3 regions of the Faecalibacillus sp. TM498 genome follow, and region 3 is predicted to be linked to each of the others. Evidence: predicted binding sites of a transcription regulator. Region 3 holds the regulator's gene; each other region holds the start of a gene.

Region 1 (10,221 bases), on a different contig from region 3:
GTAACGTTCGGTTGTTTCCCATCTTCCAACCAAGCACCTTCATATTGATTAGCAGCAATAGCGCCACCCCATAAAAAATCTTTTGGAAAACTCATTTTCTCTACCTCCGTTTATCTAGGAGGTATTATAACACTTACAAAACAAGAGATTTATTCGTTTCATAATATGAAAAAAAGAGCAATCTTTTTAATTACTCTTTAAACATATCTTTTAATCATTAAGATTGAAAATGCTTTTCAATACTCTTTTTTTCATTCTCTGATAATTTTAAAATGTTTGTTGCTCTTTGATATGAACAATTTAACTCATTCATCACATTTCTTACATGTTCTATATTCTTTTCTTTACGTTCTATTTTTTTGCCTTGGTTGATTACTTGACTAATTCCTTGACTGATTCCTTCATTTCTTGCTTTTCTTTCAAGATAGTTTGCATAATCACACATTTCTTTGACCTCCCTTTCTATTTCCTTAAATCCATATCCTTTATCTTTCTTCCCTTGATAGTCTATTCTATTATTTAAAAAGACTACTAATGGCATGAGTACTTCATCATGTTTTGGATACTTTTTTGTAGTATCATGTTTCTGGTTCAAATATATCATAACAAGTTCTTCCTCGTCATAATTTTCTTTGTTTCCTTCTTCTCCATTCTTCCTTTCTTTTTTTACTTTGTAAACATCTACATCTCCATCTTTTCTTTTTGTTGCTTGTGGCATGATCCACAATGAATAGACTTTCTTCATTCCATCATAGTTTTTATCATCATATTCCCTTCCCCATTGTATTGTTAATATCCTTAGTACAGATGCTCTTCCTCTTGTTACAAGTGAATAACCTGGATGAATATTATTTTGTATTTCAACATTTAAATAGATTCGTTTATTGGTTCCATTTAATTGAGGAAGATCAACACAACATAACATATCAAACTTTACTGTTCCATAGTTTGGTATCATATTTTCATTATTGAGCCACCTAAAACGCTGTTCATCCTTGATGCTTTTCATAATTTCTTTAACACTTAAATGTCTTGCCTCTTTTACAAATTCATGAATCATTCTTGCTAGCATCTCCTGATTCCCTACGATTGCTTTACAATGTTGATCTAACATGATTTTATGGTTGGTTATTGTATTTTGTATTACCGTTTCCATAAGTAGTCCTCCTACTTATTTATTCGCTCTTTTTTTGTTTTTTTCTTCTTTTTTGTAAAAAAATTGGAAATTTCTTTCCAATTATCTACCGAGCGCTAAGTTAGCAAGTTCATCTGCTCGATCATTATATCGATTGATTTTCGTTTTATTTGCGACATGTGATTTTACTTTCACAAAAGTAATTTCAATTTGTTTTTCATATTCTTTCATTTGTTTTACATAAAGATTTTCAAGTCTTTCATCTTCATTAACCCACGCTCCTGTTGCATAGAAAGCAACACCTTCATAATCATGAATTACATACATTTTCTTGTATCCTTGTTGAATGCAATAAGAAACTGCATCTAACGCTGCTTTTAATTCTCCCATAACCTGATTATATTCTACAAATTCATCATCAAATTTTTGACAGTTTGTATAAATTTCTTGATTATTTTCAACAATTATTACACCAAAGCTATAAGCATAACATGTATCTCCATTTGTTAAACAACTTCCATCTACATAAGCATATGGTACATCTTTTTCATTTAAATTAAGTTGTGATTCATCCATTGTTTGTTTAAAAGATGCAATATAGTTCTCTACATCTTTTAACTCTTCTTGCGAAAACCCCTTATAAACATATTTTCCTTCGCTTACAAGTTTTTGACATTCGCTCCATTGTTTAAATTTATAAACCTCTTTTGTTAGTTTATCAATTGCGACATACAGTACCTTTTTGGCCATTTTTCCATCTCCATCCCTCTTTATAGTTATAATAAATAAAAAGAAGAATACAAACAATTCTTCTAATATTTATAAAAACCTTCACCTGAAGCCATTCCAAGTTTTCCTTCATCAATATATTTTTTTAACATCTTAGCCATTCCTTTAAAATTATAAGGAGCTAAAAATGAAGGAACTTTTAAATACATTGAAACAATATTATAAGCTGTCGTAAGTCCTACCGTATCTAAAATTTGGAAAGGTCCTTTAGGAGCACCTGTACCTAAAGTCCAAGCTTTATCTATACTTTCAGGATCGCTAACCCCATTAACATAAAGATCCATACCTGAAAATAATAAAGGAACAAGCATTGAATTTAATAAATATCCTGATTTTTCTTTACGAACAGGTAATGGTATCATTCTTATTTCTTTAGCAAAATCCATAATCAAATTAAAATATTTTTGATCCGTTTGTTTTTGTGCCATGACTTCTGTCATATTATTTTTCCAAATACTATTTGCAAAATGTAATGATAAATATTTTTCTGGACGTTTTGTATATTTAGCGAACTTCGATGGTAATAATGTAGATGAATTCGTAACGATAACTGTCTTTTCAGGTAATAAATCTGCCATTTTTTTATAAATATCTATTTTTTGTTCTACATTTTCAGCCATTGATTCAATAATTAAATCGGCATCACTGACTGCTTTTTGTAAATCTAATTCTAATTTAATATTTTCATAGGCCTTATTAGCTTTTTCTAAACATTGTTCTTTATCAAAATCTTCATAATCACTAATACCCATGGCCCAATTTTGAGGTGTCTTTCCTTTATCGCTATCCATTAAAGTAATCGTATCATGATAAACCTCTTTTAAATGATCTAATTTAGGCTGACATCTTCCTATACTTCCTTCACTTCTAAGCCAAATCGTTACATCAAAACCACAATAAGCTGCTTGATAAGCAATTTGACTTCCTAAAACGCCTCCACCAATAACAACAACATTTTTAATTTCCATAGATTCATCCTCCTACCTTTATTTTACCATTTTGTTAAAATATTCACAAAAAATATTTTCGCTTTTAGTTTGAACTACATATAAAAAAGAACCCTATTTCTAGGATTCCTTTATACTATTCAGCTTTTGTTGAATTTACTTCTTCAAACATTTGAGGAATTGCATGTTTATCTTCTTTGTTTTTATATTTGAAGTAAACAACTGTTAATAATGAACATACTATTAAGATTCCTGCAAACACTGCAATTTCAACTGAAATTGAAGGAGCTGTCATACTAATTGTTTTTCTAAATCCATCTACACTATAAGTATATGGTACAAATTTATGAATAGCTTTGTAGATAGCTGGACCTGTATCTAATGGATATGTACCAGCAGAACCACCTAAGTTAACAATCATGAATACAAGTAATAAGAAGTCACCAATAAATCCAGTTGTTAAACTTAATAACATGACAAGTGACATAAATGCCGCCGATACGAGAATTGCAAGTAAGTATGTTAAACCTAAATTAACAGGTTCAAATCCATTAATTAATCTTAAAGCAGTAACCATTACGATAGCTGCTAATGTAGAAACTGTATACATAACAGTTGCTTTACTTGCCCAATATTTCCATGCATTTTCAGCTTTTTTAATACCATGTCTAATTGGATACATTAAAGCAAATGCTAAGCATGTTACATATAAACCAACTGACATCATATAAGGAGCCATTGCATGACCGTTATTTTCAACTTTAGAAATTTCTTTATGACTTGTTTCAACAGGAGTAGCTACCATATCAGTAGTTTTATCTGTTGAATCAATCTTACTTTCTTCTGCACCAGATTTTAATGCATCATTTAAAGTAGTTACACCATCAGCTGCACTCTTAATTCCATCACCTAAAGTATCAGAACCAGCAGCCAACTTACTAGCACCATCACTAATTTGACCAGCACCATCAGATAATTGATTAGCACCATTCATTAATGTAGCATTATTGCTTACTAATGTTGAAGTACCTGTAGCCAATTGATCAACACCACTTGTTAAAGCTGTAATTCCTTTAGTTAATTCAGGAACATTACTGTTTAATTTTGAAGTACCATCAGCTAAAGCAGTAGCACCACTTGTTAAAGCTGTATTGTTATCAGCGATTTGTGTTAAACCTTTTTGTAAACTATCCACACCAGCTGTATAAGCTTGAACACCTGCAACTAAAGCATCTTTAGAATCAACAGTTACTTGTTTAATATTTCCATCATTGTCAACAGTTACATATTTACCACCATTAACTTTTGCATTCACTTCATTTAATCCAGCTTGAACTGTTTGAGTTCCACTTACTAATCCTGTAGGAACTTTTGTCCCATCTGTTAAAGTTCCACCATTAAGAGCTACATCTAAATCATTTAAACTTGATTTAGTTGAACTAGATAATGTATTAATTGCTGTAGATGCACCTGTTGTATAAGTAGCAACCGAATCCATATATGAAGCTACACCGTCTTTATATTTATCTACAGGGAAATAATTTGTTAAACCATAAGCATCGATTTCTGCTCTTGACATTCCACTAGTTAATAATTTACTAGAAATTCCTTGTTTTTGAGCATCACCACTTGCATTTAATGTTTTAATTAATGTAGCATAATTATCTAATGATGTTTTTCCATCAGATAATTGAGTCAATGAATCTTGACTTGCTGCCATAGTTTTTTTGGAAGTTTCAAGATTTTCTTGTAATTTTTTTACACCATCAACTACTTGTTGATTTCCTGCAACTAATTTTTCAGCACCTTCACCTAATGCTTTAACACCTGCATTTAATTCTGTGTTATTTTCAACCAATTGATTTGCACCAGCTAATGCTTGACTTACACCTGCTGTATAATCACTAACACCTTTATTTAATGCTTGAGCGCCAGTATTTAAATCACTTACACCACTAGCTAATGTAGGAGTAGCACTACCTAAAGCACCAACACCTGTTTTTAATTGGTAAATACCATTATTTACTGTAACAACACCATTTGTGTAATCTTTTAAACCTTTAGTTAAAGTATTTGTACCATCTTTAAATGTTAAAGAACTACTTGCTAATACTTTTAAGTTATCACTAATAGTTTTGTTACCATCTTCTAATTGAGTCATACCATCAGATAATTGTTGAGTACCATCGCTGGCTTCAGCAAATCCATCTGACATTGTTCCAATTGAAGTAAAGATTGTTTCAGCATATGTTTTTGTTACTGAAGCTGAAACTTCAGCTTTAATTTTTGCGATTGCTGAATCATCCATTTTTGATGCAACATAGTTTGTACCTGGGTTTGTTGTATAATTTAAAACCATCTTTTTAGGATTTTTATCCAACAAAGTTGTTGCATTTTTGGAGAAATTGCTTGGAATCGTAATGACCATATAATAGTCACCATTTTTTAGTCCCTTATTTGCTTCTTTTGAATTTACAAAATGGAAATCTAATGAATCGTTATCTTTTAATTTTTTGACTAATTGATCACCAACGTCTAATTTCTTATCGTTGTATTCAACTGCCTTATCTTTATTCACGACAGCGACAGGAAGATCTCCACTGTTTCCATATGGATCCCACATAGATCCAAGGAAGACAACTGTGTAAATACTAGGAATAAGAATAAGAGCAACTAAAACGATTTGAATCCAATGATTTTTTAAAATGTTTTTCCACTCTTGCTTAATCATAAATATCCTTCTTTCTATCCTCTATAGACATTTTACATCCATAGATATATAATGTCTATAGAGTATTATAATTTTTTCAATATAAATGTCAATATTCTTACATACAAAATATAAAAAATTAGTTATAATAAAAAAAGGGAAGGGATTACAATGAGAATTAGAAAAAGTTTTGAACAAGCAATTTGTATTTTATTGCTTATTGGTACAAGTGAAGGACCACTTAAAAGTCATGAATTAAGTAAAATGTTAGATGTTTCTGATTCATATTTAAAAAAAGTAACTAGACAACTTGTAGTAGCTGGTCTTATTACCTCTAAGGCAAGTAAGCTAGGTGGTTTTATTTTAAACAAAAAAATGAATGATATTTCTTTTTTAGATATTTTTGAAGCAATTGAAGGAAAAGAAAAATTTATTGAAACTACACATTTAGTTGATAAAGTCTTTGACCCAGCATTAAATATTCAACATACAGAAGATATCATTATCAATCATTTAGATGCTGCTGAAAATCAATATAAACAAAAACTCAAAGAAATCAATCTTGGTGAAATTACAAATTATGTTCATCAAAATTCAATCTAAAAACAGGCTTGGGAATTCCCTAATAAGCCTGTTTTTAATTTAATCTATTTATTAAATAACAATTCTAATAAATGAACACCATTTCCTTTTCCTAAAAGAATTCCTTTTAAACATCGATTACAAACACAAATAATTTTCTTATTATCAAATTGTTGAACATATTCTTGCATGTATTTTTCTTGTACATCTTTAGGATAATGTGATAAATGTGTATCATCTAACGCTTTTGATTCATAATGGAGTGTTCCACAAAAAATAGAATTGTCTTTATTATTTTTCATTTCAATAACTTCGATATTCATTTTCTTTAAAAGATTTCTAACAGCTTGATGTACTTCAGGATGATTTCTATCACGAAAACAATCCTGTAAATACATTTTTTGTCCATGATAATCAGGAAAATCAAAATTATCTAATTGATCAAAATATTCCCAAACAGACATAGTCTTTACTTGATTCTCTATTTGCTTTCTACAAGCTTGACATACATATAAACCAATATCGCCTTTTTCAAATTCTCTTTTATCAATTTTACAACATCTTGCAATCGGCATTTGTTTTTCAAAATAATCTCTTACTTTTTTTGCTGTTTGAAGATGCATTGTAGCAAAGTTACAACTTGGATAATAAATATACATTCTCTTTCCTCCTAAATTATTTGAATAACTACTTCACTGATTCCTGCAAGAACCATAACTAGAATTGGATTTAACTTATATTTTCTAAGTAAAAGCAAACAGATGATAAAAACAATAATTGCATGGTATCTTATATAAGAAATACCAATTAATGAATCTTTAAAAAATGAAGAAATCAAAATACTGATTCCACTAATCGCAATCATTGAAACAACTGCTGGTCTTAAATAAGCTAAAATTGTTTTCATTACTTTCATATCTTTATATTTTACATAAAAATAAGCAAGTAATGAAACAATGATACATGAAGGTAAAATACAACCAAAAGTGGCAATAAGAGCACCGGGTAAATGAGCTACATATTGTCCAACAAATGTTGAAGAATTGACCGCAATGGGTCCTGGTGTCATTTGGGAAATCGTAATAAGATCCGTAAATGTATTCTGACTGATCCAATGATAGGTGGAGATTACTTGTTGACTAATAAGTGGTAAAGCGGCATAACCACCCCCAAAGCTAAAGAGTCCTATTTGGAAAAATGCCCAAAATAATTGTAAATAGATCATGCTTTTTTCCTCCTCATCACTAAATCAATAATAGCAAGTAAAATACATCCTAAAATAATGTACATAATATTAATATTAAAGAAATAATTCAAAACAAATGAGACAATCATAATTAAGATATTTCTACCTTGATGTTCATCCATGACACTTAAAGCCATATCATAAACAACACTTACAATAATTGCTCCAATTCCTGCACGCATTCCAAGTAACATCGCACTTATGATTTTATTCGTAATAAATATTTTATAAAAATAAGCTATCACACTAATAATCACAATAGGAGGAATAATTGTCCCTATCACACAAACAATAATCCCTAAAATTCCTGCCATTTTATATCCTAAAACAATCGCTCCATTAACAGCTATTGCTCCTGGAGCACTTTGTGCAATCGCTACTAAATCCAACATTTCTTTTTCATCAATATAATGAAGTTGATCCACAAATCTTTCTTTTAATAAAGAAACAATCACATAACCTCCACCAAAAGTAAATGCTGATAAATAAAGTGTAGAGGTAAACAATTCCATTAATAATTTCCTTTTTTCCTTCATTTCTATCACCTATTTCATCTTAATACACATTGATTCATCTGTAAAATATTATATAATTATATTATACATAGGTATTTACCTATATAAGGAGGCGTTATGACATTTAGACATCTAGAAATCTTTATGAGTGTTTATCAAAATCAAAGTATTACTAAAGCATCCAAAGAATTACACATTAGCCAACCTTCTGTTTCATTAGCTATTAAAGAATTAGAAGAAAAATATCAAACACCCTTATTCGATCGTATGAACCGTCAAATTTATCCTACAAAAAAAGCTCATCTTTTATATAATCATTCATTACAGATTCTTTCATCTCTTGAAAATATGGAAAATGAAATGTATGAAGATCATGTAGAAAATATTTCTTTTGGTTGTAGTGTCACTATGGCACAAGTTTTTTTACCTCAATTATTAAAAAAATTAAAAATGATTTATCCAACTATTCATTTTCATATTATCGTTAATAATCTTGAATATATAGAAAATTTACTTTTAAAAAATGAACTTGATTTTGCTTTAATTGAAACAACACCGCTTCATCAATTAAAAAAAATTGCTTTCTATCAAGATGAACTTGTTATTGTTGTTCATCAAAAGCATCCTTTATTAAAAGTAAAAGATTTAAAAGAATTAGAACATTTTGATTATTATTCACGTGAAAAAGGAAGTTCTATTTATGAACTTGTTCATAGTTATTTTATAAGTCATGATTTAGATATTGTGCCAACTATTGAATGTACAAATCCTCATGCTTTAATTGAACTTGTTAAACAAAATGATGGTTTTACGATTCTTCCTTATTCTTTAGTTAAAGAATCAAAAGAAATAACTTATTTAAAAAATAATGATTTTCAAATACAAAGAACGTATCATATTGTTATACATAAAGACAAAAAACTCTTTCCTCTCTATCAAGAAATATTTGAGCTTATTAAAAAAAAGGAATAATGACCAAAAATCATTATTCCTTTTATTATTTAGCTTTAATTGCCCAACGCATTTTTGTTGATTTAGCTCTTGAATTTCGATGACATTCTTCTTTAGTTGGTCGTATTACATTTCGACATACATCTTCATAAACACCACTATTTTTCATTTCCTTAAAAGCCTTTTTAACAATACGATCTTCACCTGAATGGAAAGTTAAAATAGCTACTCTTCCTCCTGGTTTTAAAATATAAGGTAGTTTTTCAACAAATTCATATAAAACTTCAAATTCTTGATTGACTTCTATTCTTAAAGCTTGAAAAACTCGAGCTGCTGTTTTATTAACAATATCTTTTCTATTTTTATCTTCAATAAAATTTAATGTCTTATCAATGATTTTATAAAGTTGACGTGTTGTTTCTACTTCCATTCCTGAACGAATAAAAGAATATATGTTTTTAGCTAAAATATCAGCATAAGGTTCATCAGAGTTTTCTAATAAAATATTTTCTAAATCTTCTCTAGATAACTCTTTTAATATCTGAGAAGCGGGTCTTCCAGCTTTAGGATTTAATCTTAAATCTAAAGGTCCATCTTTTTTATAAGAAAAACCTCTTTCTGGATTATCAATTTGCATTGATGATACACCTAAATCTGCTAAAACAAAATCAAATTGTCCATATTTTTCGCTTACTTCGTCAATATTTCTAAAGTTCGTTAAAATAGATGTAAAAAGATTTTCATCAAATCCTTTATTTCTAAGTCTTTGTGTTGTCTTTTCAATTTCAATCGAATCAATATCTAATCCATAAACATGACCTTGTCCATCTAATTTTTCTAACATTTTAGATGTATGTCCACCATAACCTAACGTACAATCTAAACCAACTTGTCCTGGTTGAATATCTAAAAACTCTAATATTTCATCTACCATAATAGAAATATGCATTCCTGCAGGTGTACTTCCTTTAGAAATTACTTTTTCAATCGTTTCAGGATACATTTCTGGATCTAATTCTTTATATTTTTCTTCAAAATTTCTAGGATGTGTTCCTTTATATCTTTTTCTTCTTTTATGTATTTGTTCACTCATAATTATTCCTCATCTCTTTACTCTTTATAATATAACGAATAATCTTTTAAGAAACAATAGAAAGATAACAGACTTATTATTAGCAGTAGTAAAAATATTTTTTCTATTTTGGATATATAAAAAATAAGTTTTTATTCTATTGGTTGTTGATAAAAACCACCATAAAAATTTTCAGTTTTTATAACATTAACTATCAAATCAGGATCCACATCTTTCATTAAGTCTATAATATCTTGGACTTCATAACTTGAAA
Region 2 (10,221 bases), on a different contig from region 3:
ATAGAACATTTGCCCCATCGCAGCAATGACCGTCATAATACTGAATTTAGAAAAATCAGGAATGATATAATATTTTAAACCTTCAATAGCCCCTGGTGTCATTAAACCATAAATTGAAATAAAAATAGCTATCACTACTAAAATAGGCATTAAGATTTTACTTACTTTTTCAATTCCTTTTTCTACACCTTTAATAACCACAATAAAAGTTAATACTGCAAAAACAACTAACCAAAAAGCTGGACTAATTGGATTAGCAATAAAATTTGAAAAATAGGTATCTTGTGTCAAGATTTGACTTGATCCTCTTAAATATTCAAATAAGTATTTACATACCCAACCACCAACAACACAGTAATAAGGAACTATCAACATTGGAATAATTGAATTCAACCAACCACCAATCTTTAATTTTTTTGCTCCTAAGATTTTATATGCTTTGATTGGATTGTTTCCGGTCTTTCTTCCTAATGCTGTTTCACTTACAAGTAAAGCAAAACCAACTGTTAACGCTAAAATAACGTAAGTAAATAAAAAAGTACCTCCACCATATTTAGCCGCAAGATATGGAAAACGCCAAATGTTTCCTAATCCAACAGCCGAACCAGCAACCGCCATAACATATCCTAAACGGCCTGAAAAACTTGATTTTTTATTTTTTTCCATCGAATTTCCCCTTTTTAACATGTAAAAAGAATTATATTGAAACCTCATAAAAAGTCAACTTTATTGTGAAATTAATAACAAAATTTTCTTTTTTTACATTTTAAAACAAAAAAACAGCCCTCATTGAGGACTGTTTTATTATTATAATAATGATTTATATAATTCTTTGATTTCTTCTACACTTGTATTTCTTGGGTTACCTGGACAGCAAGCATCAGCTAAAGCAGATTCACTTAAGAATTGTAAATCTTCTTCTTTAACGATTTCTTTTAAGTCAGCTGGAATACCAACATCTTTAGATAATTGTTTAACTGCATCTACAGCTGCTTTACGATATTCTTCTTGAGACATACCAGTAGTATCTACACCCATTGCTTCTGCAATGTCTTTATATTTTTCACCAGTATATGGTGCATTATATTCCATAACTGTTGGTAAGATGATAGCATTAGCAACACCATGAGGTGTATCATATAAAGCTCCAAGTGGATGAGCCATTGAGTGAACTAATCCTAAACCTACGTTAGAGAATCCCATACCTGCAACATATTGACCTAAAGCCATACCTTCTCTACCTTCAGGAGTATTTTCTACTGCACCTCTTAATGATTTAGAAATAATTTCGATAGCTTTGATATGGAACATATCTGACATTTCCCAAGCACCTTTAGTAATATAACCTTCGATAGCATGAGTTAAGGCATCCATACCTGTAGCAGCAGTTAATCCTTTAGGCATTGATGACATCATATCTGGGTCAACGAATGCTACAACTGGAATATCATGTACGTCTACACATACCATTTTACGATCTTTTTCAACATCTGTGATTACATAGTTGATTGTTACTTCAGCAGCAGTACCAGCTGTTGTAGGAACTGCAAAGATTGGAGTACAAGGATTTTTAGTTGGTGCAACACCTTCTAGGCTTCTTACATCAGCAAATTCAGGGTTTTTATCAATAATACCTACTGCTTTTGCTGTATCCATTGATGAACCACCACCAATAGCAATCATATAATCTGCTCCAGCATCATGTAATGCTTTAACACCTTGTTGAACATTTTCAATTGTTGGATTCGGTTTGATATTAGAATATAGTTCATAAGCTAATCCTGCTTTATCTAATAAATCAGTAACTTTTGCTGTTACTCCAAATTTTACTAAGTCTGGATCTGAACATACTAAAGCTTTTTTGAATCCTCTTGCTTTTGCTTCTTCAGGAATTGATTCAATTGCTCCTTTTCCATGATAACTTGTTTCATTTAATACAAATCTGTTTGCCATAATTAAATCTCCTCTTTTCTAACTACACATATTTTAGTATCATGTGAAAATAAAAACAAGTTACACATAAGGCTATGTGTAACATTTCACAAGTTTTATATCATTTTTATCCCATTACAAAAAGCTATAAATATGTCATAATAGAAACAAGGAGTGATATCATGAAATATTATGCTGTAAAAAAAGGAAGACATCCTGGTATTTATAATACTTGGGAAGAATGTCAAAATGAAGTAAATCAGTTTAAAAATGCGCAATTTAAAAGTTTTACTTCTAAAGAAGAAGCTTGGAACTATTTAAATGAAAATACTCAAAAAACAGCTAAACCATCACTTAGTAAAGATCAATATAATGCCTATAACCAATTAATATCAGGTAAAAATATCTTTTTAACCGGTGGTGCAGGAACAGGTAAATCATTTGTTTTAAAATTATTTATCAGTGAAATGGAAAAACAAAATAAAAAAGTAATTGTCTGTGCTCCTACAGGTATTGCTGCTATTAATATCCAAGGTGTAACTATTCATAGATGTTTTCAAGTATCCCCTGAGCCACAAGTTATTAAACATATCCAAAAAGTACCTCAAGTTGTACAAGAAAGCGATATTATCATTATAGATGAAATCAGTATGTGTCGTGTTGATCTTTTTGATTTTGTTGTAAGAACAATTACTAAGGCAGAAGAAAAATCTTTATCTCGTAAACAAATAGTTGTCGTTGGTGATTTCTTTCAACTTCCTCCAGTTACTACTGATAATGATCGTGAAGTTTTAGAAAAAATATATGAACATTATCATAAAGGCTACGCTTTTGAATCTACAAATTGGAAAGATTTAGATTTTCAAACAGTTGAATTAAAAGAAGTTATTAGACAAAAGGATCCTGAATTTGTTCATGAACTTAATAAAGCAAGAATAGGTGACTATTCTTGTGTAAGTTATTTTAATACTCATAGTCAAAAAGAACTTTTTGAAAATGGAATTATTTTAACTGCTACTAATAAAAAAGCAGAACAAATCAATCAAGATAAACTCTCTAAGTTACCCAATAAAGCTAAAGTCTATCATTCTAGAATAGTAGGAGATGTTAAAAATTTTGATAAACCTACTTTAGATGAACTTCATCTAAAAATAGGAGCTAGAGTTATGGTACTAATTAATGATACTGAACAAGATTTATATCAAAATGGTTCATTTGGAAAAGTATATAAATTAGAAGATGATTGTGTAACAGTTATGCTTGATACAAATAAAACATTAGTTACTTTTGGATATCATGAATGGGCTATAGAAAATTATGTTTTGTCTAAAAAGAAAGATGGGGATATTGAAGATCATCAACTATCTAAAGAAAAAGTAGGTGCTTTTTATCAAATACCTTTAAAGCTTGCTTATGCTATTACAATGCATAAAAGTCAAGGACAAACTTATGATCAAGTCAATTTAATCCCCTATTCATTTGATAACGGCCAACTATACGTAGCTTTAAGTCGTGTTAAATCTATTGAAGGTCTTTGTTTAATCAATCAATTAAGACAAGAGAATTTAATTTGTAGTCAAGAAGTCAAAGATTTTTATCATATTGGTTCATCTAAAAACAAAGATAATCTTATTTATGAACTCGGTAAAAAAGTACTAGAAACTTATCCAAAAGAAATTCAAGATTTAATAGATGAAATACATAAAATAGATAGAAAAGGATAAACATCGTATTTAAGATATGTTTATCCTTTTCATATAATGCATTATTCAGTTAATTAACTTTAAAACATCATCTTCATTGGTAACATTAAAAATATGATGCGTTAATACATTAAGTTTTTCAATTGATGTATTGAAAGTTGTTTTTCTAAATTACTTGAAAGACTTTCTAATTTAATACCTAATTGTTCTTTTAACATATTTTGTTTTTCTTCTAATTTACCTTCAGTTCTACCTTTAATCACTCCTCGTGCTTCTCCTTCTCTTCTAAATCCTTCTGCCATTCTTTCCATTCCTTCACACATATCAATCTCATCTCCTTCTAGAACATTTTCAACTTGATCTATACTCCCTGTAATAGTTGCTGCATACAAAAAGTATTCTTTTGAAATGTTTTTTAATCCATTTAATTCTTCATAGCTTCCTTTATATATTGATTGTATAGTTTCTATAAAGTAACGAGTTTGTTCATCACTGATCTTACTTGTATCCATTTCTTTAACATCTACAAGAATGATTTTCCAATCATTAAAGTATTTCTTTAATTCTTCGGGTATTTCAAAATAATCACTGAGTTTTAATGGACCATTCCATTTCTTTGTTCCTATATAAAGTACTACTATTATTTGAGGAACTAATCTTTTATACTCTTTATTTTCTGCCTGTTTTAAAAATTCCAACATTTCATAGATTCCACAACGAATAACCATCGTTTCATCAATACTACTTTGATGCTCTATCCCCAGTAAACAATAAATTCCATTAATATCACTTTTAACGACAATATCCCTTTTTCTTTTTTTATCTTCTGCTCTTTTTGAATCATTGATAATAAAAGAAATATCAAATTCAAAACGTACTAGTCTTTCAAGATGAATGATTTGTTTCCCTTCAAATATAGCTGCATTATAAAAAGATGCAAAACTGACATCATTACTGAATACTGTTCGACAAGCACCATCAGAAGTTAACTTATTTAGAGGTTCCATACAAATTACCTACTTTCTATTAAGTTGAAGTAACGTCATCTAGATTTATTACAAGTAGATTATAACATGTATGAACTCAATATTTGTCCCAAGTTTGTCTCACAAATGTCTCATTTCTTATACTTATTTTATCTTTCAATGGACGTTTAGTCCAAAAAAATATGAGGTTCATTTGAACCTCATAGGAAATATTATAATTCGTTAATTACACGATATGCTTCTGCTGTTGCATCTAGAATTCTTCTAGGTGATGAAGCATCTCCTACAACTTTTACATCATATTTTTTAGATAATTCTTCAGCAAGTTCATTTCTTGATTTATATCCAGCTGCAATAACAACATAATCACATGGAACAGTTGTATTTGATAAAACAACTTCGTGATTTTTAATTTCTTTTACTGTTTCACTTGTTTTTACATCTACTTGATACTCAGCAAGTTTTGCAAACATATGTCCAATAAATGTAGCTCCAATACCATCAGCAATATTATCTTTCATTTCTACTAATGTAACATGAGCTCCCTGATTTCCTAAATACTTACAAGTTTCAGTTCCTACTAAGCCGCCACCAATAACGACAACATTTCCTTTTAATTCTTTTTAATTTTCTAGTACATCTTCTGCTTGTAAAACAAATTCTTGTTCAATTCCTTGAATTGGTGGAACAATTTGTTTTGAACCAGTTGCTAGAATAATTGTATCAGCATCAAATTCATCATCAGCTTTTACTTTTTTATTGATAACTTCAATATTATATTTTTTCATTTGAGATACTAAATAACGATCAAACATCGTAAATGTATCTTTTTCAGGTGGTGTAGATAGTGCTTTAAATTTTCCACCTAATTCACCTTTTTCATAAACAGTAACTTTCATACCTCTTTGAGCAGCTGTAATTGCCGCTTCCATTCCGGCAGGACCAGCACCAATAATTACTACTTTTTTATCAGATTTTCCTTTTAACTTACAAGTTAACTCTTCACCAGCTACAGGATTGACCATACAATGTGCAGGCATTCCTCCAAGTACACGATCAATACATCCTTGGTTACATGCAATACAATAACGAATATTACCATAATCATGTGCTTTAATTTTATCTACTAATAATGGATCAGCAATTAAACCTCTACCAATAGCAACAATATCTGCTTCATCATTTTCAACAACATTTTCAATTAAATGTGCATCATTTAATCTTGCTGCAACAATAACAGGAATATCAATTTCTGCTTTTAATTCTTTAGCAAAAGGTATAATAAATCCTTGAGGAATAAACATTGGTTGAATTGCATATTCAACAGCATCATAACATCCTGCTGATAAAGAAATAGAAGCTACACCCATTTCTTTAGCTACATGACAAACTGTTTTTACCTCTTCAAATTTCATTCCATCATCTACATATTCATCAACACTTATACGAATTTGTACAGGCACTTCTCCATTAACTTCATCAATAACAGTTTTTAAAACATCCATTGGATATTTGATTCTGTTTTCAAAACTTCCACCATATTCATCTGTTCGATGATTTGTATGAGTTGACATAAATGAATGTAATAAATATCCATGAGCAAAATGAACTTCTACAATATCATATCCTGCTTCAATAGACCATCTTGCAGCTTGTCTAAATTGTTCTTTAATACGATCCATTTGTTCATGAGTAATTTCTTTTGGATGATTTTGTAAAATTCCACAAGGAATTGCTGAAGGGGCTAATGGATCTAATCCAGTAATGGCTTCACTTGCTTGTCTACCAGCATGATATAATTGTGCAGCCACTAAAGAACCTTTACTATGAATAGCATCTACTAATCTTTTATGACCAGCTACTTGTTTTTCATCAAATAATGATAATTGAGTTGGTAATCCTCTTCCTTCTGGTGATACACATATAGAATATGGCAAAAGAAATCTACTTTATGTAATATAAATCAGTCTTCAAGAATATTATTGTTTGATAACATTTTCCATATTTTATTAAAAGCGTTTGATTCATAAAATGAATGATAATTATATTTATCATTTATATGTACCAATAATAAAATCAGCCACCATTTTGAAAACATTATACCTGCTCCAAGTTTTTTACCAACTTTTCCAACATGGTTTTCATATCTGATTTTTACATAATTAATAATGTCCCTATTACTTCCATGTTCCACATTAATAAACGTCATTAATACAAGTGGATTGATATCAGCATCTTGTTTATCATTTGTGATTTTCAATTCTTCAAACATTTTTTTCTTATCTATAACATTATTGTACTGATTTAAAATATAGTAATGCCAAATTTGAACTATTGTGTCATTATATCTATTATTAATTAAATGTGTTTTTTTGCAAAGACAATTCACAAGTTTTACATAATCCATATCTTCTACCTTATAATATTCTATAATAATCGCTATTAGTTTATAGCAATTAACAGCAATAACGGGTGAATAAAATATCAACTGTAATAAATAGTTAATAATATAGTCCATATTTTCAATTTTCATGAATCGTTCTTTTTCAAAAAAGCTATCATTTGAAGCTTCAAATATATTACTAGATCTTTCCAAAAATAAATCGGAAATTTTTCTTCTAATTTTTGTTAATAATATTTTACATTCGGTTAAATTATTAGTTTCTAAATAATTTTTAAAAATCTTTTTCAAATGGTTAATTTCATCTGTTGTTTCCCGTATATTTCCTAAAGAATTAAAATCAAAATCAATTTGTTTGAAATCTACAGAATTATTATATAGTACACTTTCCATGATTTCTGTTTTAGAATGATTAATTCTTAATTTATATTTATTTAATATTTTTTGTGTCAAATCTATAAATTCTTCTAATCTTTCTTTTGAATTTGAAAAAAAAGTGAAGTCATCAACATACCTTATGTAAGAAATATCTTCATTTTTTATTATTTTCTCTATCTCATTATCCACGCATAACATCATTAACTCTGATGAAATATTTGATGAAAAACAACCTGCAATTATTCCTTTAGTTTGATTTGAATTTACCTTCATATTATATTTATCTAAAAAATCAAAATAGCAATTATTTTCTATTAAATCTTTATAAGGAGCATACTTTTTTATTCTTTCTAAATAATGTGTGTATATATTTGGATAAAATGATTCTATATCAAGTTTTAATACGTATAAATTCGAATCTAAAAACTCAAAATATTTATCCGCCAATTTTTTATTACTCAATTGATTTACTGATTTATTATTTTTTGTAGCGAATTCATTTTTAACAATTGTAATTTCTTCCATGGAATATTCATGCCTAATCTTAAATTCTTTATCAAAAACCACATATGAATTTGAATAATTTGTAAAATCATTTTCTTCATTATATATTTTTCCAAAAATATCATCAAAAGCTTTTATTGAATTATAAATAAACGAGATATAATAAATAAGATTAGGTATTTGTATTTCACGATACACCCCATTTTTTTTAAAATCAAAAAAACTAATTGGTTCAGCACCATCCATATGGATATACATAGGATTTTCACAATTTTTTAACTTTGTAATATCGATCAAGCCATCATCATCAAATTTAAATACATCATATAAATTATTTTTGTCAAAGATATCATCTATAAGTAAACTTAAATTATCTTTATACTTCCCTAATAAATAATCCTCTGGTAAATCTCCATATTGATAACCCTCTAGCAATCTATTAATATTTATATCTCTAATATTTTCTTCTACTGAACTCATTATTACCCACATCCACTTATATATTTGCAATATTTGTATAATTATATTTTTTATCTATATTTTCCATTTCTTCTTTTTTCACATCATTTTAAAAACATGTTGCCAATCATCTACAATTACCATTTTCAAAAAATATTGATAAGTATGACAATTTAATTTTATAACATCAGCTACCCTATTCCTAATATTCAACTTACTTACCTACTTTTACCAACATGTAAAATTCATTAATTTTCAATTTCTTTTCTTTTAATATATTCTGTAATTATCTGTTGATAACTTTGCAATTGATTTATATGTTCGTTATATTTTTCACTATTTAAACATTTTCTTTTTGTCGATAAATTAATTATATTATTAGCCTTTTCCTCTAGACCTGTTTTCCTTTCAGTACCAACAATCACTTGCCCTTTATTAGATAACAAAAGTTCCATAGATTTGAAAATACATTCTAAGTTATCTTCATCTTGTCCTTGCTGATTCGGAGTATCTATAACATAAAAATTAAATGGATTTCCTCCTCTTTCTAAATTATACAAATATAGCGCTGATTGATACATATAAACCAATCTTGGTGTTTCACTACCAGTATGATCAATAACTTGAACTAGATCTCTAAATTTTATATATGTTGATGGAAGATTAATTTTTTCTGCAAATGTTTTACATTTATCTTTTAATTGCATAGTAATTTCATTTTTACGTTTTTTAGATTTTATTTCTTTTATTTGTTCATCTAATGCTCCTATTTCACCTATTAAATTCTTATATTTACTTTCTATTTTTACTAACTCTTGTTTGCATTTATTGTATAATTCATACTTTCCCTTATTCTTATACAATTCTTCATATGATAACATTTCTTTACTATCTTTTATTAATTCTTCATTTTTTAAAATTTTATTTTTTATGTCTTCATATTCGTTATTAAAATTCATTAACTGTTCTTTAAAGTCATTTATTTTATCTTCTAATATATTTCTTAATTTTTCACTATTCTCTAAACCAGCACTCAAGTTTAATTGCTCATTTAAAGAATTTTTGTGCTTTGTACCACATATTGGACAAATTATTTCTTCATCTTGCTCCATTGCAAACGAAATATCTTTTTGCGTTTCTTCTATATTTTTATAAATATTATTTAATTCTATTTTTTTCATAAAAATATTATTATCAAGTTTAATCATTTTTTCTTTAATTGAATATTCTTTTTTTCTTAAATCATCTGTATCATTTCTTAATTTTATTAATTTTTTTGAACGTCATCAACCGTATTCAATTGATTTAAGTTTTCTAGTTGACTTTTCTTTTTTAAATCATGAGATATACTATTCACAAACATTTCATTGCTTTTGAGTTCCTTCAATTTTTCTTCTTTATCATTGCTAAGTTGTATTTTTTTTGCCTTCAATTTATAATAATCATTATTTAAGTATCCTGTAATAAATTTATTTGTATCGCCTTTCCAATCTTTGATATATCTTACATTTTTGAATTCATTTCCTATATCAGACCATCCATCATCCTGATCAATATATTGAAATCTAAACAAAAGAGGTGTAGTTACATTAATTATCTCTGAATTATTTGATATAACACATTGCATATTAACTTCGAATATTTCCATCAATTTATCGCAAAATAATTGAAATTTTTCAGTATTAATTACACAAGTATAATTGTTTTTTTCTTCCTTCATAATACTAAACTCTTTACCACATCTAAGTACGCAGTATTGTTCATCTCCATACTCAAAATACAACAAATATATTGATATCAAATTTTTCCAATCCTTTTCAATTTTAGAGCAATCACAACCAAGTGCAGTAAAAATACT
Region 3 (10,221 bases):
CAACTGATGGAATACGCTCTTGAAAAAAGTGAAGAATTACATTATCAAAATGTTAATTTAGAAGTACGTGTTTCAAATGTCAAAGCAATTGCTTTATATCAAAAATTTGGGTTTAAAAATGTTGCTGTTAGAAAAAGATACTATAGCAATGGTGAAGATGCGTATTTAATGATCAAGGAATTGGAGGGATAGAGATGTCATTATTACTAGCAATTGAATCAAGTTGTGATGAAATGGCGATGGCTGTCTTAAAAGATCAAAGAGAATTTTTAAGTAGTGTCGTGGCAAGTCAAATCGACATACATGCAATGTATGGTGGTGTTGTCCCTGAAATTGCCAGCCGTAAGCATGTTGAATGTGTATCTGTTGTTTTAAAAGAAACGTTAAAACAAGCAAATATAAAAATGGAAGACCTTGATGCTATTTGTGTAACAAAAGGTCCAGGACTTGTTGGCTCTTTACATATTGGTTTACAAGTCGCTAAAACACTTTCTTTGGCTTATGATAAACCATTAATTGGGGTTCACCATATTGCAGGGCATATTTATGCAAATAATTATGAAAAAGATATTGTTTATCCAGCACTATGTCTTGTAGTCAGTGGTGGGCATACAGAGCTTGTTTTGATGAAACATCCTTATTCTTTTGAAGTGATTGGTGAAACTTTAGATGATGCTGTTGGAGAAGCATATGATAAAGTGGGAAGAGTTTTAAATCTTCCTTATCCTGGAGGACCGGTTTTAGATAAAATGGCTCATTTAGGAAAGGCAAGTTATCATTTACCTAAACCATTAGATGATGATAGTTATAATTTTAGTTTTAGTGGTTTAAAATCAGCAGTAATCAATTTAGCACATAATCATAGGCAAAAAGGTTTAGAAATCAATCAAAATGATTTAGCAACGTCTTTTCAAAATGTTGTTGTTGATGTTTTGGTCGATAAAACGATTCGAGCGGCTAAAGAATATGGTGTTAAAGAAATTATGTTAGCTGGTGGGGTTTCTGCTAATAGGGGTTTAAGAGAAAAGATGAAAGAGCAAGTTGCCATGTTAGAAGACGTACAATTGTCTCTTCCACCAATGAAATGTTGTACAGATAATGCAATGATGATTGCTTTAGCAGGAAAAGTTATGTATGATAATAATAAGTTTAGTGATTTATCGCTTGGCATTAAACCACATCTTGATTTAGAATTAGAATCAATAGGAGGGGATTAGTGTGGAGAAAAAAATATCAAAAGCGACAATGTCCCGTTTTCCTGTTTATTTAAAAGCGCTTAGAAAAATGCAACATGAAGGAAAAGAAACATGTTTATCGAGTGAATTGTTTGAAATTACAGGAATACAAGATACAACAATTAGGCGTGATTTTACATATTTATCAAAAACGGATAATTTTGGTAGACGTGGAAGAGGCTATGATGTTAAACATCTTATAGATGGTTTAAGTGAAGTTTTAGGTTTACGATTAGATGAACCTATTATTTTAATTGGGGTTGGCAATTTAGGAAGTGCCATTTTAAAATATAATCGTTGGCAATATACAGTAGGTAAGATTGTTTGTGGTTATGATATGGATAAAAATAAAGAAGGGGAAAGATTTGGTGTGAAAATTTGTCATATTGACAAGTTGGAAGAAACTTTTCCAAGTGATTGTAAAATTGCTATTTTGGCGATTTCAGAAAATGTTCAAGAAACAGTGGATCGTTTAATGAAATTAGGCATTAAAGGAATTGTAGATTTTACGCATAGTCATTTTATGGTTCAAGAAGGCGTTGAAGTCCAAACAGTAGATGTTGTGGTAGCTATTCAAGAATTAGTAATTAAAATGAAATCAAATGATCAAGAATAGGGAGAGAAAAATGTTTGAATTTATTACAGTAAGAGAATTATATGAATTATATATCAATGATAGAGACCAATTAGATGGTATTGAATATGTTGAATTACAAGGATGGATCCGTACAAATAGAAATAGTGGGAAAGTCGGATTTTTAGCTTTAAATGATGGAACATATTTTAAAAATGTACAAGTTGTTTATTTAGATGAAATTATTGATAATTATGAAGAAGCTTCTCATATTTCTACAGGAAGTGCTGTTAAAGTAACTGGTAAATTAAAATTAACACCAGATGGAAAACAACCTTTTGAAATTGAAGCAACACATTTAGTGGTTGAAGGAACTTGTGATGAAGATTTCCCATTACAAAAGAAAAGACATTCTTTTGAATACATGAGAGAAATTCCTCACTTAAGACCAAGAGCAAATACTTTTTATGCAATCTTTAGATTAAGATCCGTTTTATCAATGGCTATTCATGAATTCTTCCAAAACCAAGGATTCGTTTATGTCCATACACCAATCATTACTTCAAATGATGGTGAAGGTGCTGGAGAAATGTTTAGAGCAACAACAATCGATAATACAGAATTTGATAAAGATTTCTTTGGAAAAGAAGCTTATCTTACAGTTACAGGACAATTACATGTTGAAGCTTTTGCTTTAACATATCGTGATGTTTATACATTTGGACCTGCCTTTAGAGCGGAAAATTCAAATACTTCAAGACATGCTAGTGAATTCTGGATGATTGAACCTGAAATTGCTTTTGCTGACTTAGAAGATGATATGGATTTAATTGAAGATATGGTTAAATACTGTATTGATTATGTCTTAGATAATGCACCAGAAGAAATGAAATTCTTTGAAAGCATGATTGATAAAGAATGTATCAAACGTATCAAAGCAGTTAGAGATAGTGATTTTAAACGTATGACTTATACAGAAGCAATCGATTATTTATTAAAAGCAGATGTTAAATTTGAAAATAAAGTAGAATGGGGTATGGATTTAAATTCAGAACACGAACGTTATATCTGTGAAAAAATTGTTGGTGGACCAGTATTTTTAACAGATTACCCTAAAGAAATCAAAGCATTCTATATGCGTTTAAATGATGATGGTAAAACAGTAGCTGCTTGTGATTTACTTGTTCCAGGAATTGGTGAACTTGTTGGTGGATCACAACGTGAAGAAAGATATGATGTCTTAGAAAAAATTATGGATGAAAAAGGAATGGCCAAAGAAGGATTACAATGGTACATGGATCTACGTCGTTTTGGTGGATGTAAACATGCTGGATTTGGTTTAGGATTCGATCGTTTCTTAATGTATTTAACAGGTATGCAAAATATTAGAGATGTTGAACCATTCCCAAGAACTCCAAGAAATTTAAAATTCTAAAAGCCTATTCGTTAGGCTTTTTTTTGTGTATAATATGTGGGAGGTGACACACATGAATGAATATGATTTAATGAATCTCTATTTTAATTTTATTTTTAAAGACGGTAATAAGTCATTTAGGGATGTGTATGCAAGTTACGAACAACTTGGAGAATTTAAAAATTGGTTAACAAAACAAAATATAAAATTTCCATTTGTACATCAAATTCAAAAAAATGAATGTGAGTTACTTTTTAGAAGTAAAAACTTTGAAACCTATGATACGGCTTTTAAAACAAGTTATGCACATGATTTTCATAAATATATAGCAAAGGAAAAAGAAAAATATCAAGTCATTTTATTATCGGAAATCGATCAGCAATTCTTGGAAAATTTTGATAATAGTTATAATCATGATTTGATGCGCGTTTTTTGTATAAAAAAGGCATTGAAAGAAGATATCTCTTTATATGGACCTTTTCATCTGTTTTTAAATGCTCTTTATCAAATAGATCGTTGGCCTGGTGTTTTTATATTTAAAGGAGAGCAAAGTGTTTTTTATCCTGTAAAAAACATAGAGGAAGTAAAAGAATGTTTTAGACTAATAGAAACAAATAAGATTTTTGAAAAGAAATGTCAAACAAATGAAGATCAATATTTTATACAACTAAGTGATCTTCATTTAGGAACAAAGAAAACAGACAATGGACTTATTGTATTACAGGATAGTCTAGATGAACTTTATCATATGCTTCCTCATGATCATCAACTTAAATTTTTGATTACGGGTGATCTAATGAATTCGCCTAATCGTAAAAATATGTATGCAGCCTCTCATTTTATGAATCGTTTAAAAAGGAAATATCATAGTGATGTAACGTTTGTTTTAGGAAATCATGACGTCATTGTTTATGGCTTGAATCTTTTAAAAAAACAAAAGACAAAAGTGGTAGCTTATTTGCTAGGAGAAAATATTAAAGTTTATCCGGATGTTAAAATGATTGTGATCAAAATAGATTCTACTTCTCAAGGAAATCTAGCAAGGGGAATGGTCGGGCAAAGACTTTTACAAGAAATTGAAGATGAGTTATTATCTATTAATCATTTAGAGGATTATACTTTGATTGCTATGATGCATCATCATTTAATGCCACTTAGAAAAGATGATTTTTTGAAAATAAAATGGAATGAAAAACTATTCATGGGGAAAATTGCTGACTCGACAAAAGCCCTTGTGGATGCTCAAGATGTAATGTATTGGTTAGAAAAACATCATGTACGTTATATTTTCCATGGACACAAGCATATTCCTTGTGTTGTAAAAAAAGGAAATACATATATTATGGCAGGAGGTTCTTCTTGTGGAGGAGGTACCAGAGAAAGAAAAAGCAGTTATTTAAGTTATAATTTATTGAAATATAATCGTAAAGATCAAGCGTTTAAGTATTGTTTTGTATTCTATGATGATCTTACAAAACAAGAAAGACATCGTGTAAAAATAAAATTATTTATGGAGGATCAAAATGAAGTTAGTAGATAAGATGAAAGATGAAAATTTAGGACTTGCAATCCTATATAACTTTACAAAAGGGTATGGGCATGTTCCAATGAGTGTTTATGATGTAGTTTTACCATTTCTTTATCATGATGGTTTTAGAAATCATTTATTTGAAGGGGTTGAAGTAGAAGAAGCCCTTACTAAATGTGTTCAAGAGGATGCTTCTTTTATTCAAAATATATTAGATACAATTGAAAAAGATAAAGAAATGACATCAAGAGCATTAGGGATTTGTCTTTTAAATAAATATTTAAGTTTTGAATTTGAAGATAATGAAATGAAAGGGATTTATCATGAAAGCTCTATTTTAGATATTAATGAAGCAATCAATTTAGGAAAATTCTTTTCAGGAAAATCTTATGAAGATATTTTAAATATTTTAAAAAAAAAGAGTTCTAGCGTTGTCTTTTTAGATAGTGTTTGTTTAGGAGATGATGTTGATCTTTCTAAGTTGAATCAATTTGGACAAGTAACGATTTATAAACAAAGTAATCCAGAAGAAGTCATTGAACGTATTAAAGAAGCAGATATCATTATTACGAATAAATGTTTACTTACCGAAGAAGTCTTACAATATGCTTCTAAAGTAAAACTTATTTGTATTACAGCAACAGGTGTCAATAATGTTGATTTAGATTATTGTCATCGTCGTGGTATTACGGTATGCAATGTGGCAGGGTATTCTTCTTTAAGTGTTGCGCAACATACTTTTGCTTTAGCTTTAGAACTTTTACATAAAAATAGTTATTATCATAATTATGTTCAAAGTGGTCAATATAGTGAAAGTGGTATGTTTAGTCATATTGGACCTCGTTTTTATGAATTACATGAAAAAACATGGGGGATTATTGGTATGGGAAATATTGGACGTACGGTTGCTAAAATTGCTGAAGCTTTTGGTTGCCAAGTTCAGTATTATTCAACAAGTGGAAAAAATACGAAGCAAGATTATCTCTCAGTTGATTTAGAAACATTATTAAAAACAAGTGATATTGTTTCTATTCATTGTCCTTTAAATGAACAAACTAAAGGATTAATTGGTGAAGAATCATTTAAGTTAATGAAAAAAGAAGCGATTTTAATTAATGTAGGACGTGGTGGTATTGTTGATGAAGAAGCACTGGTTGAAGCTTTACAAAATAATGAAATTGCCGGGGCAGGACTCGATGTTTTTGAAAGAGAACCACTTGCAAAAGGAAGTCCTTTACTACAAATTAATGATGCTTCAAAACTTTTAATGACACCTCATATTGCATGGGCAACAGTAGAAGCAAGAAATCGTTTGTTTGATTTAGTCGTTGACAATATTCAAGGTTTTTTAAAGGGTGATTTAAAGAATGTATGTTAATGCATTCTTTTTTTGCATTTTAAAATGAATTATGTTATACTCGAAAAACTTGAGGAGAAAATGAATGAATAAATTTGAAAAATTAGGATTAAGTGAAGAATTATTAAAATCAATCAATGAATTAGGTTTTGAAAAACCAACACCTATTCAAGAAAATATTATCCCTGTTATTTTGGAAGGTTATGATGTCATTGGACAAGCACAAACAGGAACAGGAAAAACTTTGGCGTTTTCAAGTATTTTACTTACAAATTTAAAAGAAAGAAAAAAGAAACCACAAGCGTATATTTTATCACCAACAAGAGAACTTACCATGCAAATTCATGAAGAATTAAAAAAACTTGGAAAATACAGTTCTTTACGTTTTGCTTGTGTTTATGGTGGAAGTGGTATTGAAAAACAAATTAAATCGATTAAAAAAGGTGTTGATATTGTCGTAGGAACACCAGGAAGAATGATGGATTTAATGAGACGTAAAGTACTTCAACTAGATGAAGTTTCTTACGTGGTTTTAGATGAAGCTGATGAAATGTTGAATATGGGATTTGTAGAAGATATTGAAACGATTATTTCTAAGACAAATCCAGAACATACAACGATGTTGTTTTCTGCAACGATGCCAGAAGGTATTAAAAAAATTGCGAAAAATTATATGAAACCAGATTATAAGCATATTCAAGTTAAACAAAAAACAGTGACAGCTAATACAGTTAAACAATATTATTTTGAAGTTAAACAAAAAGACCGTTTTGAAACATTATGTCGTATTATTGATAGTGAAACTGTACAATCAGGAATTATTTTCTGTCGTACTAAAAGAAGCGTTGATGAAGTAACGGAACAAATGCAAAAGGCCAATTATAATGTAGAAGCGATGCATGGTGATTTAAATCAAGATCATCGTATGAGAACTTTAAAGAAATTCAAAGAGGGAACAATTCATTATTTAATTGCAACAGATGTTGCCGCTAGAGGAATTGATGTAGAAAATATTAGTCATGTTATCAACTATGAATTACCTCAAGAAGTAGATCTTTATGTACATCGTATTGGACGTACAGGACGTGCGAATCGTGAAGGAAAAGCCTATACAATTGTTGTAGGAAAAGAAGAACGCTATTTAAAAGAGATTGAAAGAAAAACAAAATCTCATATTGAAAAATTAGAAGTACCAACATTAACACAAATTCACCAACATAAAGTAACAGAATTAATGTATAAATTAGAAGATATGATTTTACATGGAGAACATAAACCAATGAAAGATTTGGTAAATCAAATTGAAAATCATATGTTAAAAGATGTAACGGCAGCTTTAATAGAATTATCTTTAAATCAAGAAATTGGTTTTCCTTATACAAAAGAAAAACTTGAATCTTCATCAAAACGTAAAAAAGGTGCAAGTGAAGGTTATACACGTTTATTTTTAACGGTAGGATCTATGGATAAAGTAAAGAAAAAAGATATTATTCATTTCTTGGTCTCAAAGGCAAATATTAGAGAAAGTGATATTCAAGGAATTGATATTAAAAGAAAGTTTACGTTTGTAAATATTAATGATAAAGCTGTAAAAAAAGTAATGAGACATTGTCAAAAAGAAAAATTAAATGGACGAAAAGTAGAAATAGAGCAAGCAAATAGCCGTTAGGCTGTTTCTTGTTCTATTTTTTTAAAAAAAATTAAAGGCGATAAAATCAACATAATTAATAAAATTTTATGAAAGCGGTATCAATTTATACTTGAATGTAAGGGCTATCATGTGTATAATTATATTAGTTGATTAATTAGGAGGATTGATTGAAATGAAACAATATGTTTACTCATTCAAAGAAGGAAATAAAGATATGAGAGTCATCCTTGGAGGTAAAGGTGCAAACTTAGCTGAAATGACAAGCATTGGTTTACCTGTTCCACAAGGATTTACTGTATCAACAGAAGCTTGTACTGCTTATTATGAAGATGGAAAACAAATTTCGCCTGAAATTTGTGCGCAAATTGATAATAAATTAGCTGAATTAGAAGCTGAAACTGGAAAAAAATTAGGAGATCCAACAAATCCATTGTTAGTATCTGTTCGTTCTGGAGCAAGAGAATCAATGCCAGGTATGATGGATACTGTTTTAAACTTAGGTTTAAATGATGAAGTAGCTACTGGGTTTACTAAAATTACAAATAATGAAAGATTCGTATATGATAGTTATAGAAGATTCATTCAAATGTTCGCAGATGTTGTTATGGGATTCCCAAAAAGCTCATTTGAAAGAAAATTTGATGATATCAAAGAAGAAAAAGGGGTTGAATTTGATACAGATTTAACTGCTGAAGATTTAAAAGAAGTTGTTGCTATTTATAAAGAAGAATACAAAAAACATGCGGGAGTTGAATTCCCACAAGATCCAAAAGTTCAATTAATGGAAGCAATCAAAGCTGTATTCCGTTCATGGAACAATGATCGTGCAATCACTTACAGACGTTTAAATGATATTCCTGGTTCATGGGGAACTGCTGTAAACGTTCAACAAATGGTTTATGGTAATACAGGAGATACTTCTGGTACAGGTGTTGCCTTCACTCGTAACCCTGCAACTGGTGAAAAGAAATTATTCGGTGAATACTTAATGAATGCACAAGGTGAAGACGTTGTTGCTGGTATTCGTACACCACAACCAATTGCGACATTAAATGATGTTATGCCAGAATGTTATGAACAATTCTGTAAAGTATGTGACATTCTAGAAGAACATTATAGAGATATGCAAGATATGGAATTTACTATTGAAAATGGTAAATTATTCATGTTACAAACTCGTAATGGTAAAAGAACTGCACAAGCCGCTTTAAAAATTGCGGTTGATTTAGTAAATGAAGGAATGATTACTAAAGAACAAGCATTATTAAAAGTAGAACCAAGACAATTAGATCAATTATTACATCCAAACTTTGAAGAAACTTCATTGAAATGTGCTCAAGTTGTAGCTACAGGATTAGCTGCTTCTCCAGGTGCTGCAACAGGACGTATTTATTTCACTGCAGAAGATGTTATTGAAGCTCATAAAAATGGTGTTCAAGATATCTTATTAGTTCGTCTTGAAACTTCACCAGAAGATATCGAAGGTATGAATATTGCTCATGGTATCTTAACTATCCGTGGTGGTATGACATCACATGCAGCTGTAGTTGCTCGTGGTATGGGTACTTGCTGTGTATGTGGATGCGGAAGCTTAAGAGTTGATGAAGAAGCTAAAGTATTAATGACACCAGATGGTAAAAAATATCATGAAGGTGACTATATGTCATTAGATGGAAGTACAGGTAATGTTTACGGTGAAAGAATTAAAACTGTAGAACCTGAAATCAGTGGTGACTTTGAAACATTTATGTCATGGGCTGATGATGTACGTACATTAAAAGTTAGAACAAATGCTGATACTCCAAGAGATGCTTTACAAGCTCGTAAATTTGGGGCAGAAGGTATTGGTTTATGTAGAACAGAACATATGTTCTTCGAAGAAGAAAGAATTTTCAACTTCAGACGTATGATTACTGCTGAAACAGTAGAAGCAAGAAAAGAAGCGCTAGAAAAAATCTTACCATATCAAAGATCTGACTTTAAAGAATTATTTAAAGCAATGGAAATCTATCCAGTAACAATTCGTTTCTTGGATCCACCTTTACATGAATTCTTACCACATACAGATGAAGAAATCAGACCTTTAGCTGAAAGTTTAGGTATGACATTTGATGCGTTAAAAGCACGTGTTGAATCATTAAAAGAATTCAACCCAATGATGGGTCATCGTGGATGCCGTTTAGCAGTAACTTATCCAGAAATTGCTGAAATGCAAACAAGAGCTGTTATTGAAGCTGCAATTGCTGTTAATAAAGAAGGACAAAACGTTGTTCCAGAAATTATGATTCCATTAGTTGGAGATATTAAAGAATTAAAATATGTTAAAGATGTCGTATGTAAAACTGCTGATGCAATTATCGAAGAAGCAGGTGTTGAATTACCATATAAAGTTGGTACAATGATTGAAATTCCTCGTGCTGCATTAACTGCAGATGAAATCGCAAAAGAAGCTGAATTCTTCT

Evidence for each region. The regulator Rex, encoded in region 3, represses fermentation and respiration genes when NADH is low (regulators of the CRP and FNR family bind a similar motif). The targets are predictions, from matches to a motif close to GTGAANNNNTTCAC.
Region 1: LJD32_RS03975 (3-hydroxyacyl-CoA dehydrogenase) is a predicted target of Rex. The motif match lies at 2,926-2,939, and genes of this name have one in related genera.
Region 2: fucO (lactaldehyde reductase) is a predicted target of Rex. The motif match lies at 2,030-2,043, and genes of this name have one in related genera.

The regions. Positions count from the first base shown of each region.
Region 1 is NZ_JAJDKB010000008.1:34,481-44,701, forward strand. Features, by position in the region: gene LJD32_RS03960 (glycoside hydrolase family 1 protein) at 1-95, opposite strand, end outside; gene LJD32_RS03965 (hypothetical protein) at 218-1,156, opposite strand; gene LJD32_RS03970 (RNase H family protein) at 1,238-1,885, opposite strand; gene LJD32_RS03975 (3-hydroxyacyl-CoA dehydrogenase) at 1,948-2,892, opposite strand; gene LJD32_RS03980 (YhgE/Pip family protein) at 3,008-5,602, opposite strand; gene LJD32_RS03985 (Rrf2 family transcriptional regulator) at 5,753-6,184, shown strand; gene LJD32_RS03990 (hypothetical protein) at 6,229-6,822, opposite strand; gene LJD32_RS03995 (chromate transporter) at 6,834-7,388, opposite strand; gene LJD32_RS04000 (chromate transporter) at 7,385-7,945, opposite strand; gene LJD32_RS04005 (LysR family transcriptional regulator) at 8,042-8,896, shown strand; gene rsmH (16S rRNA (cytosine(1402)-N(4))-methyltransferase RsmH) at 8,922-9,968, opposite strand; gene LJD32_RS04015 (YitT family protein) at 10,100-10,221, opposite strand, start outside.
Region 2 is NZ_JAJDKB010000034.1:18,505-28,725, forward strand. Features, by position in the region: gene LJD32_RS10510 (sodium-dependent transporter) at 1-666, opposite strand, end outside; gene fucO (lactaldehyde reductase) at 808-1,953, opposite strand; gene LJD32_RS10520 (viroplasmin family protein) at 2,115-3,656, shown strand; gene LJD32_RS10525 (Rpn family recombination-promoting nuclease/putative transposase) at 3,758-4,642, opposite strand; partial or broken gene LJD32_RS10530 (FAD-dependent oxidoreductase) at 4,834-6,558, opposite strand; gene LJD32_RS10535 (RNA-directed DNA polymerase) at 6,585-8,384, opposite strand; gene LJD32_RS10540 (hypothetical protein) at 8,612-9,571, opposite strand; gene LJD32_RS10545 (AAA family ATPase) at 9,631-10,221, opposite strand, start outside.
Region 3 is NZ_JAJDKB010000019.1:7,534-17,754, reverse strand. Features, by position in the region: gene rimI (ribosomal protein S18-alanine N-acetyltransferase) at 1-192, shown strand, start outside; gene tsaD (tRNA (adenosine(37)-N6)-threonylcarbamoyltransferase complex transferase subunit TsaD) at 195-1,217, shown strand; gene LJD32_RS07485 (redox-sensing transcriptional repressor Rex) at 1,219-1,851, shown strand; gene asnS (asparagine--tRNA ligase) at 1,862-3,244, shown strand; gene LJD32_RS07475 (metallophosphoesterase family protein) at 3,297-4,763, shown strand; gene LJD32_RS07470 (D-2-hydroxyacid dehydrogenase) at 4,747-6,129, shown strand; gene LJD32_RS07465 (DEAD/DEAH box helicase) at 6,194-7,777, shown strand; gene ppdK (pyruvate, phosphate dikinase) at 7,932-10,221, shown strand, end outside.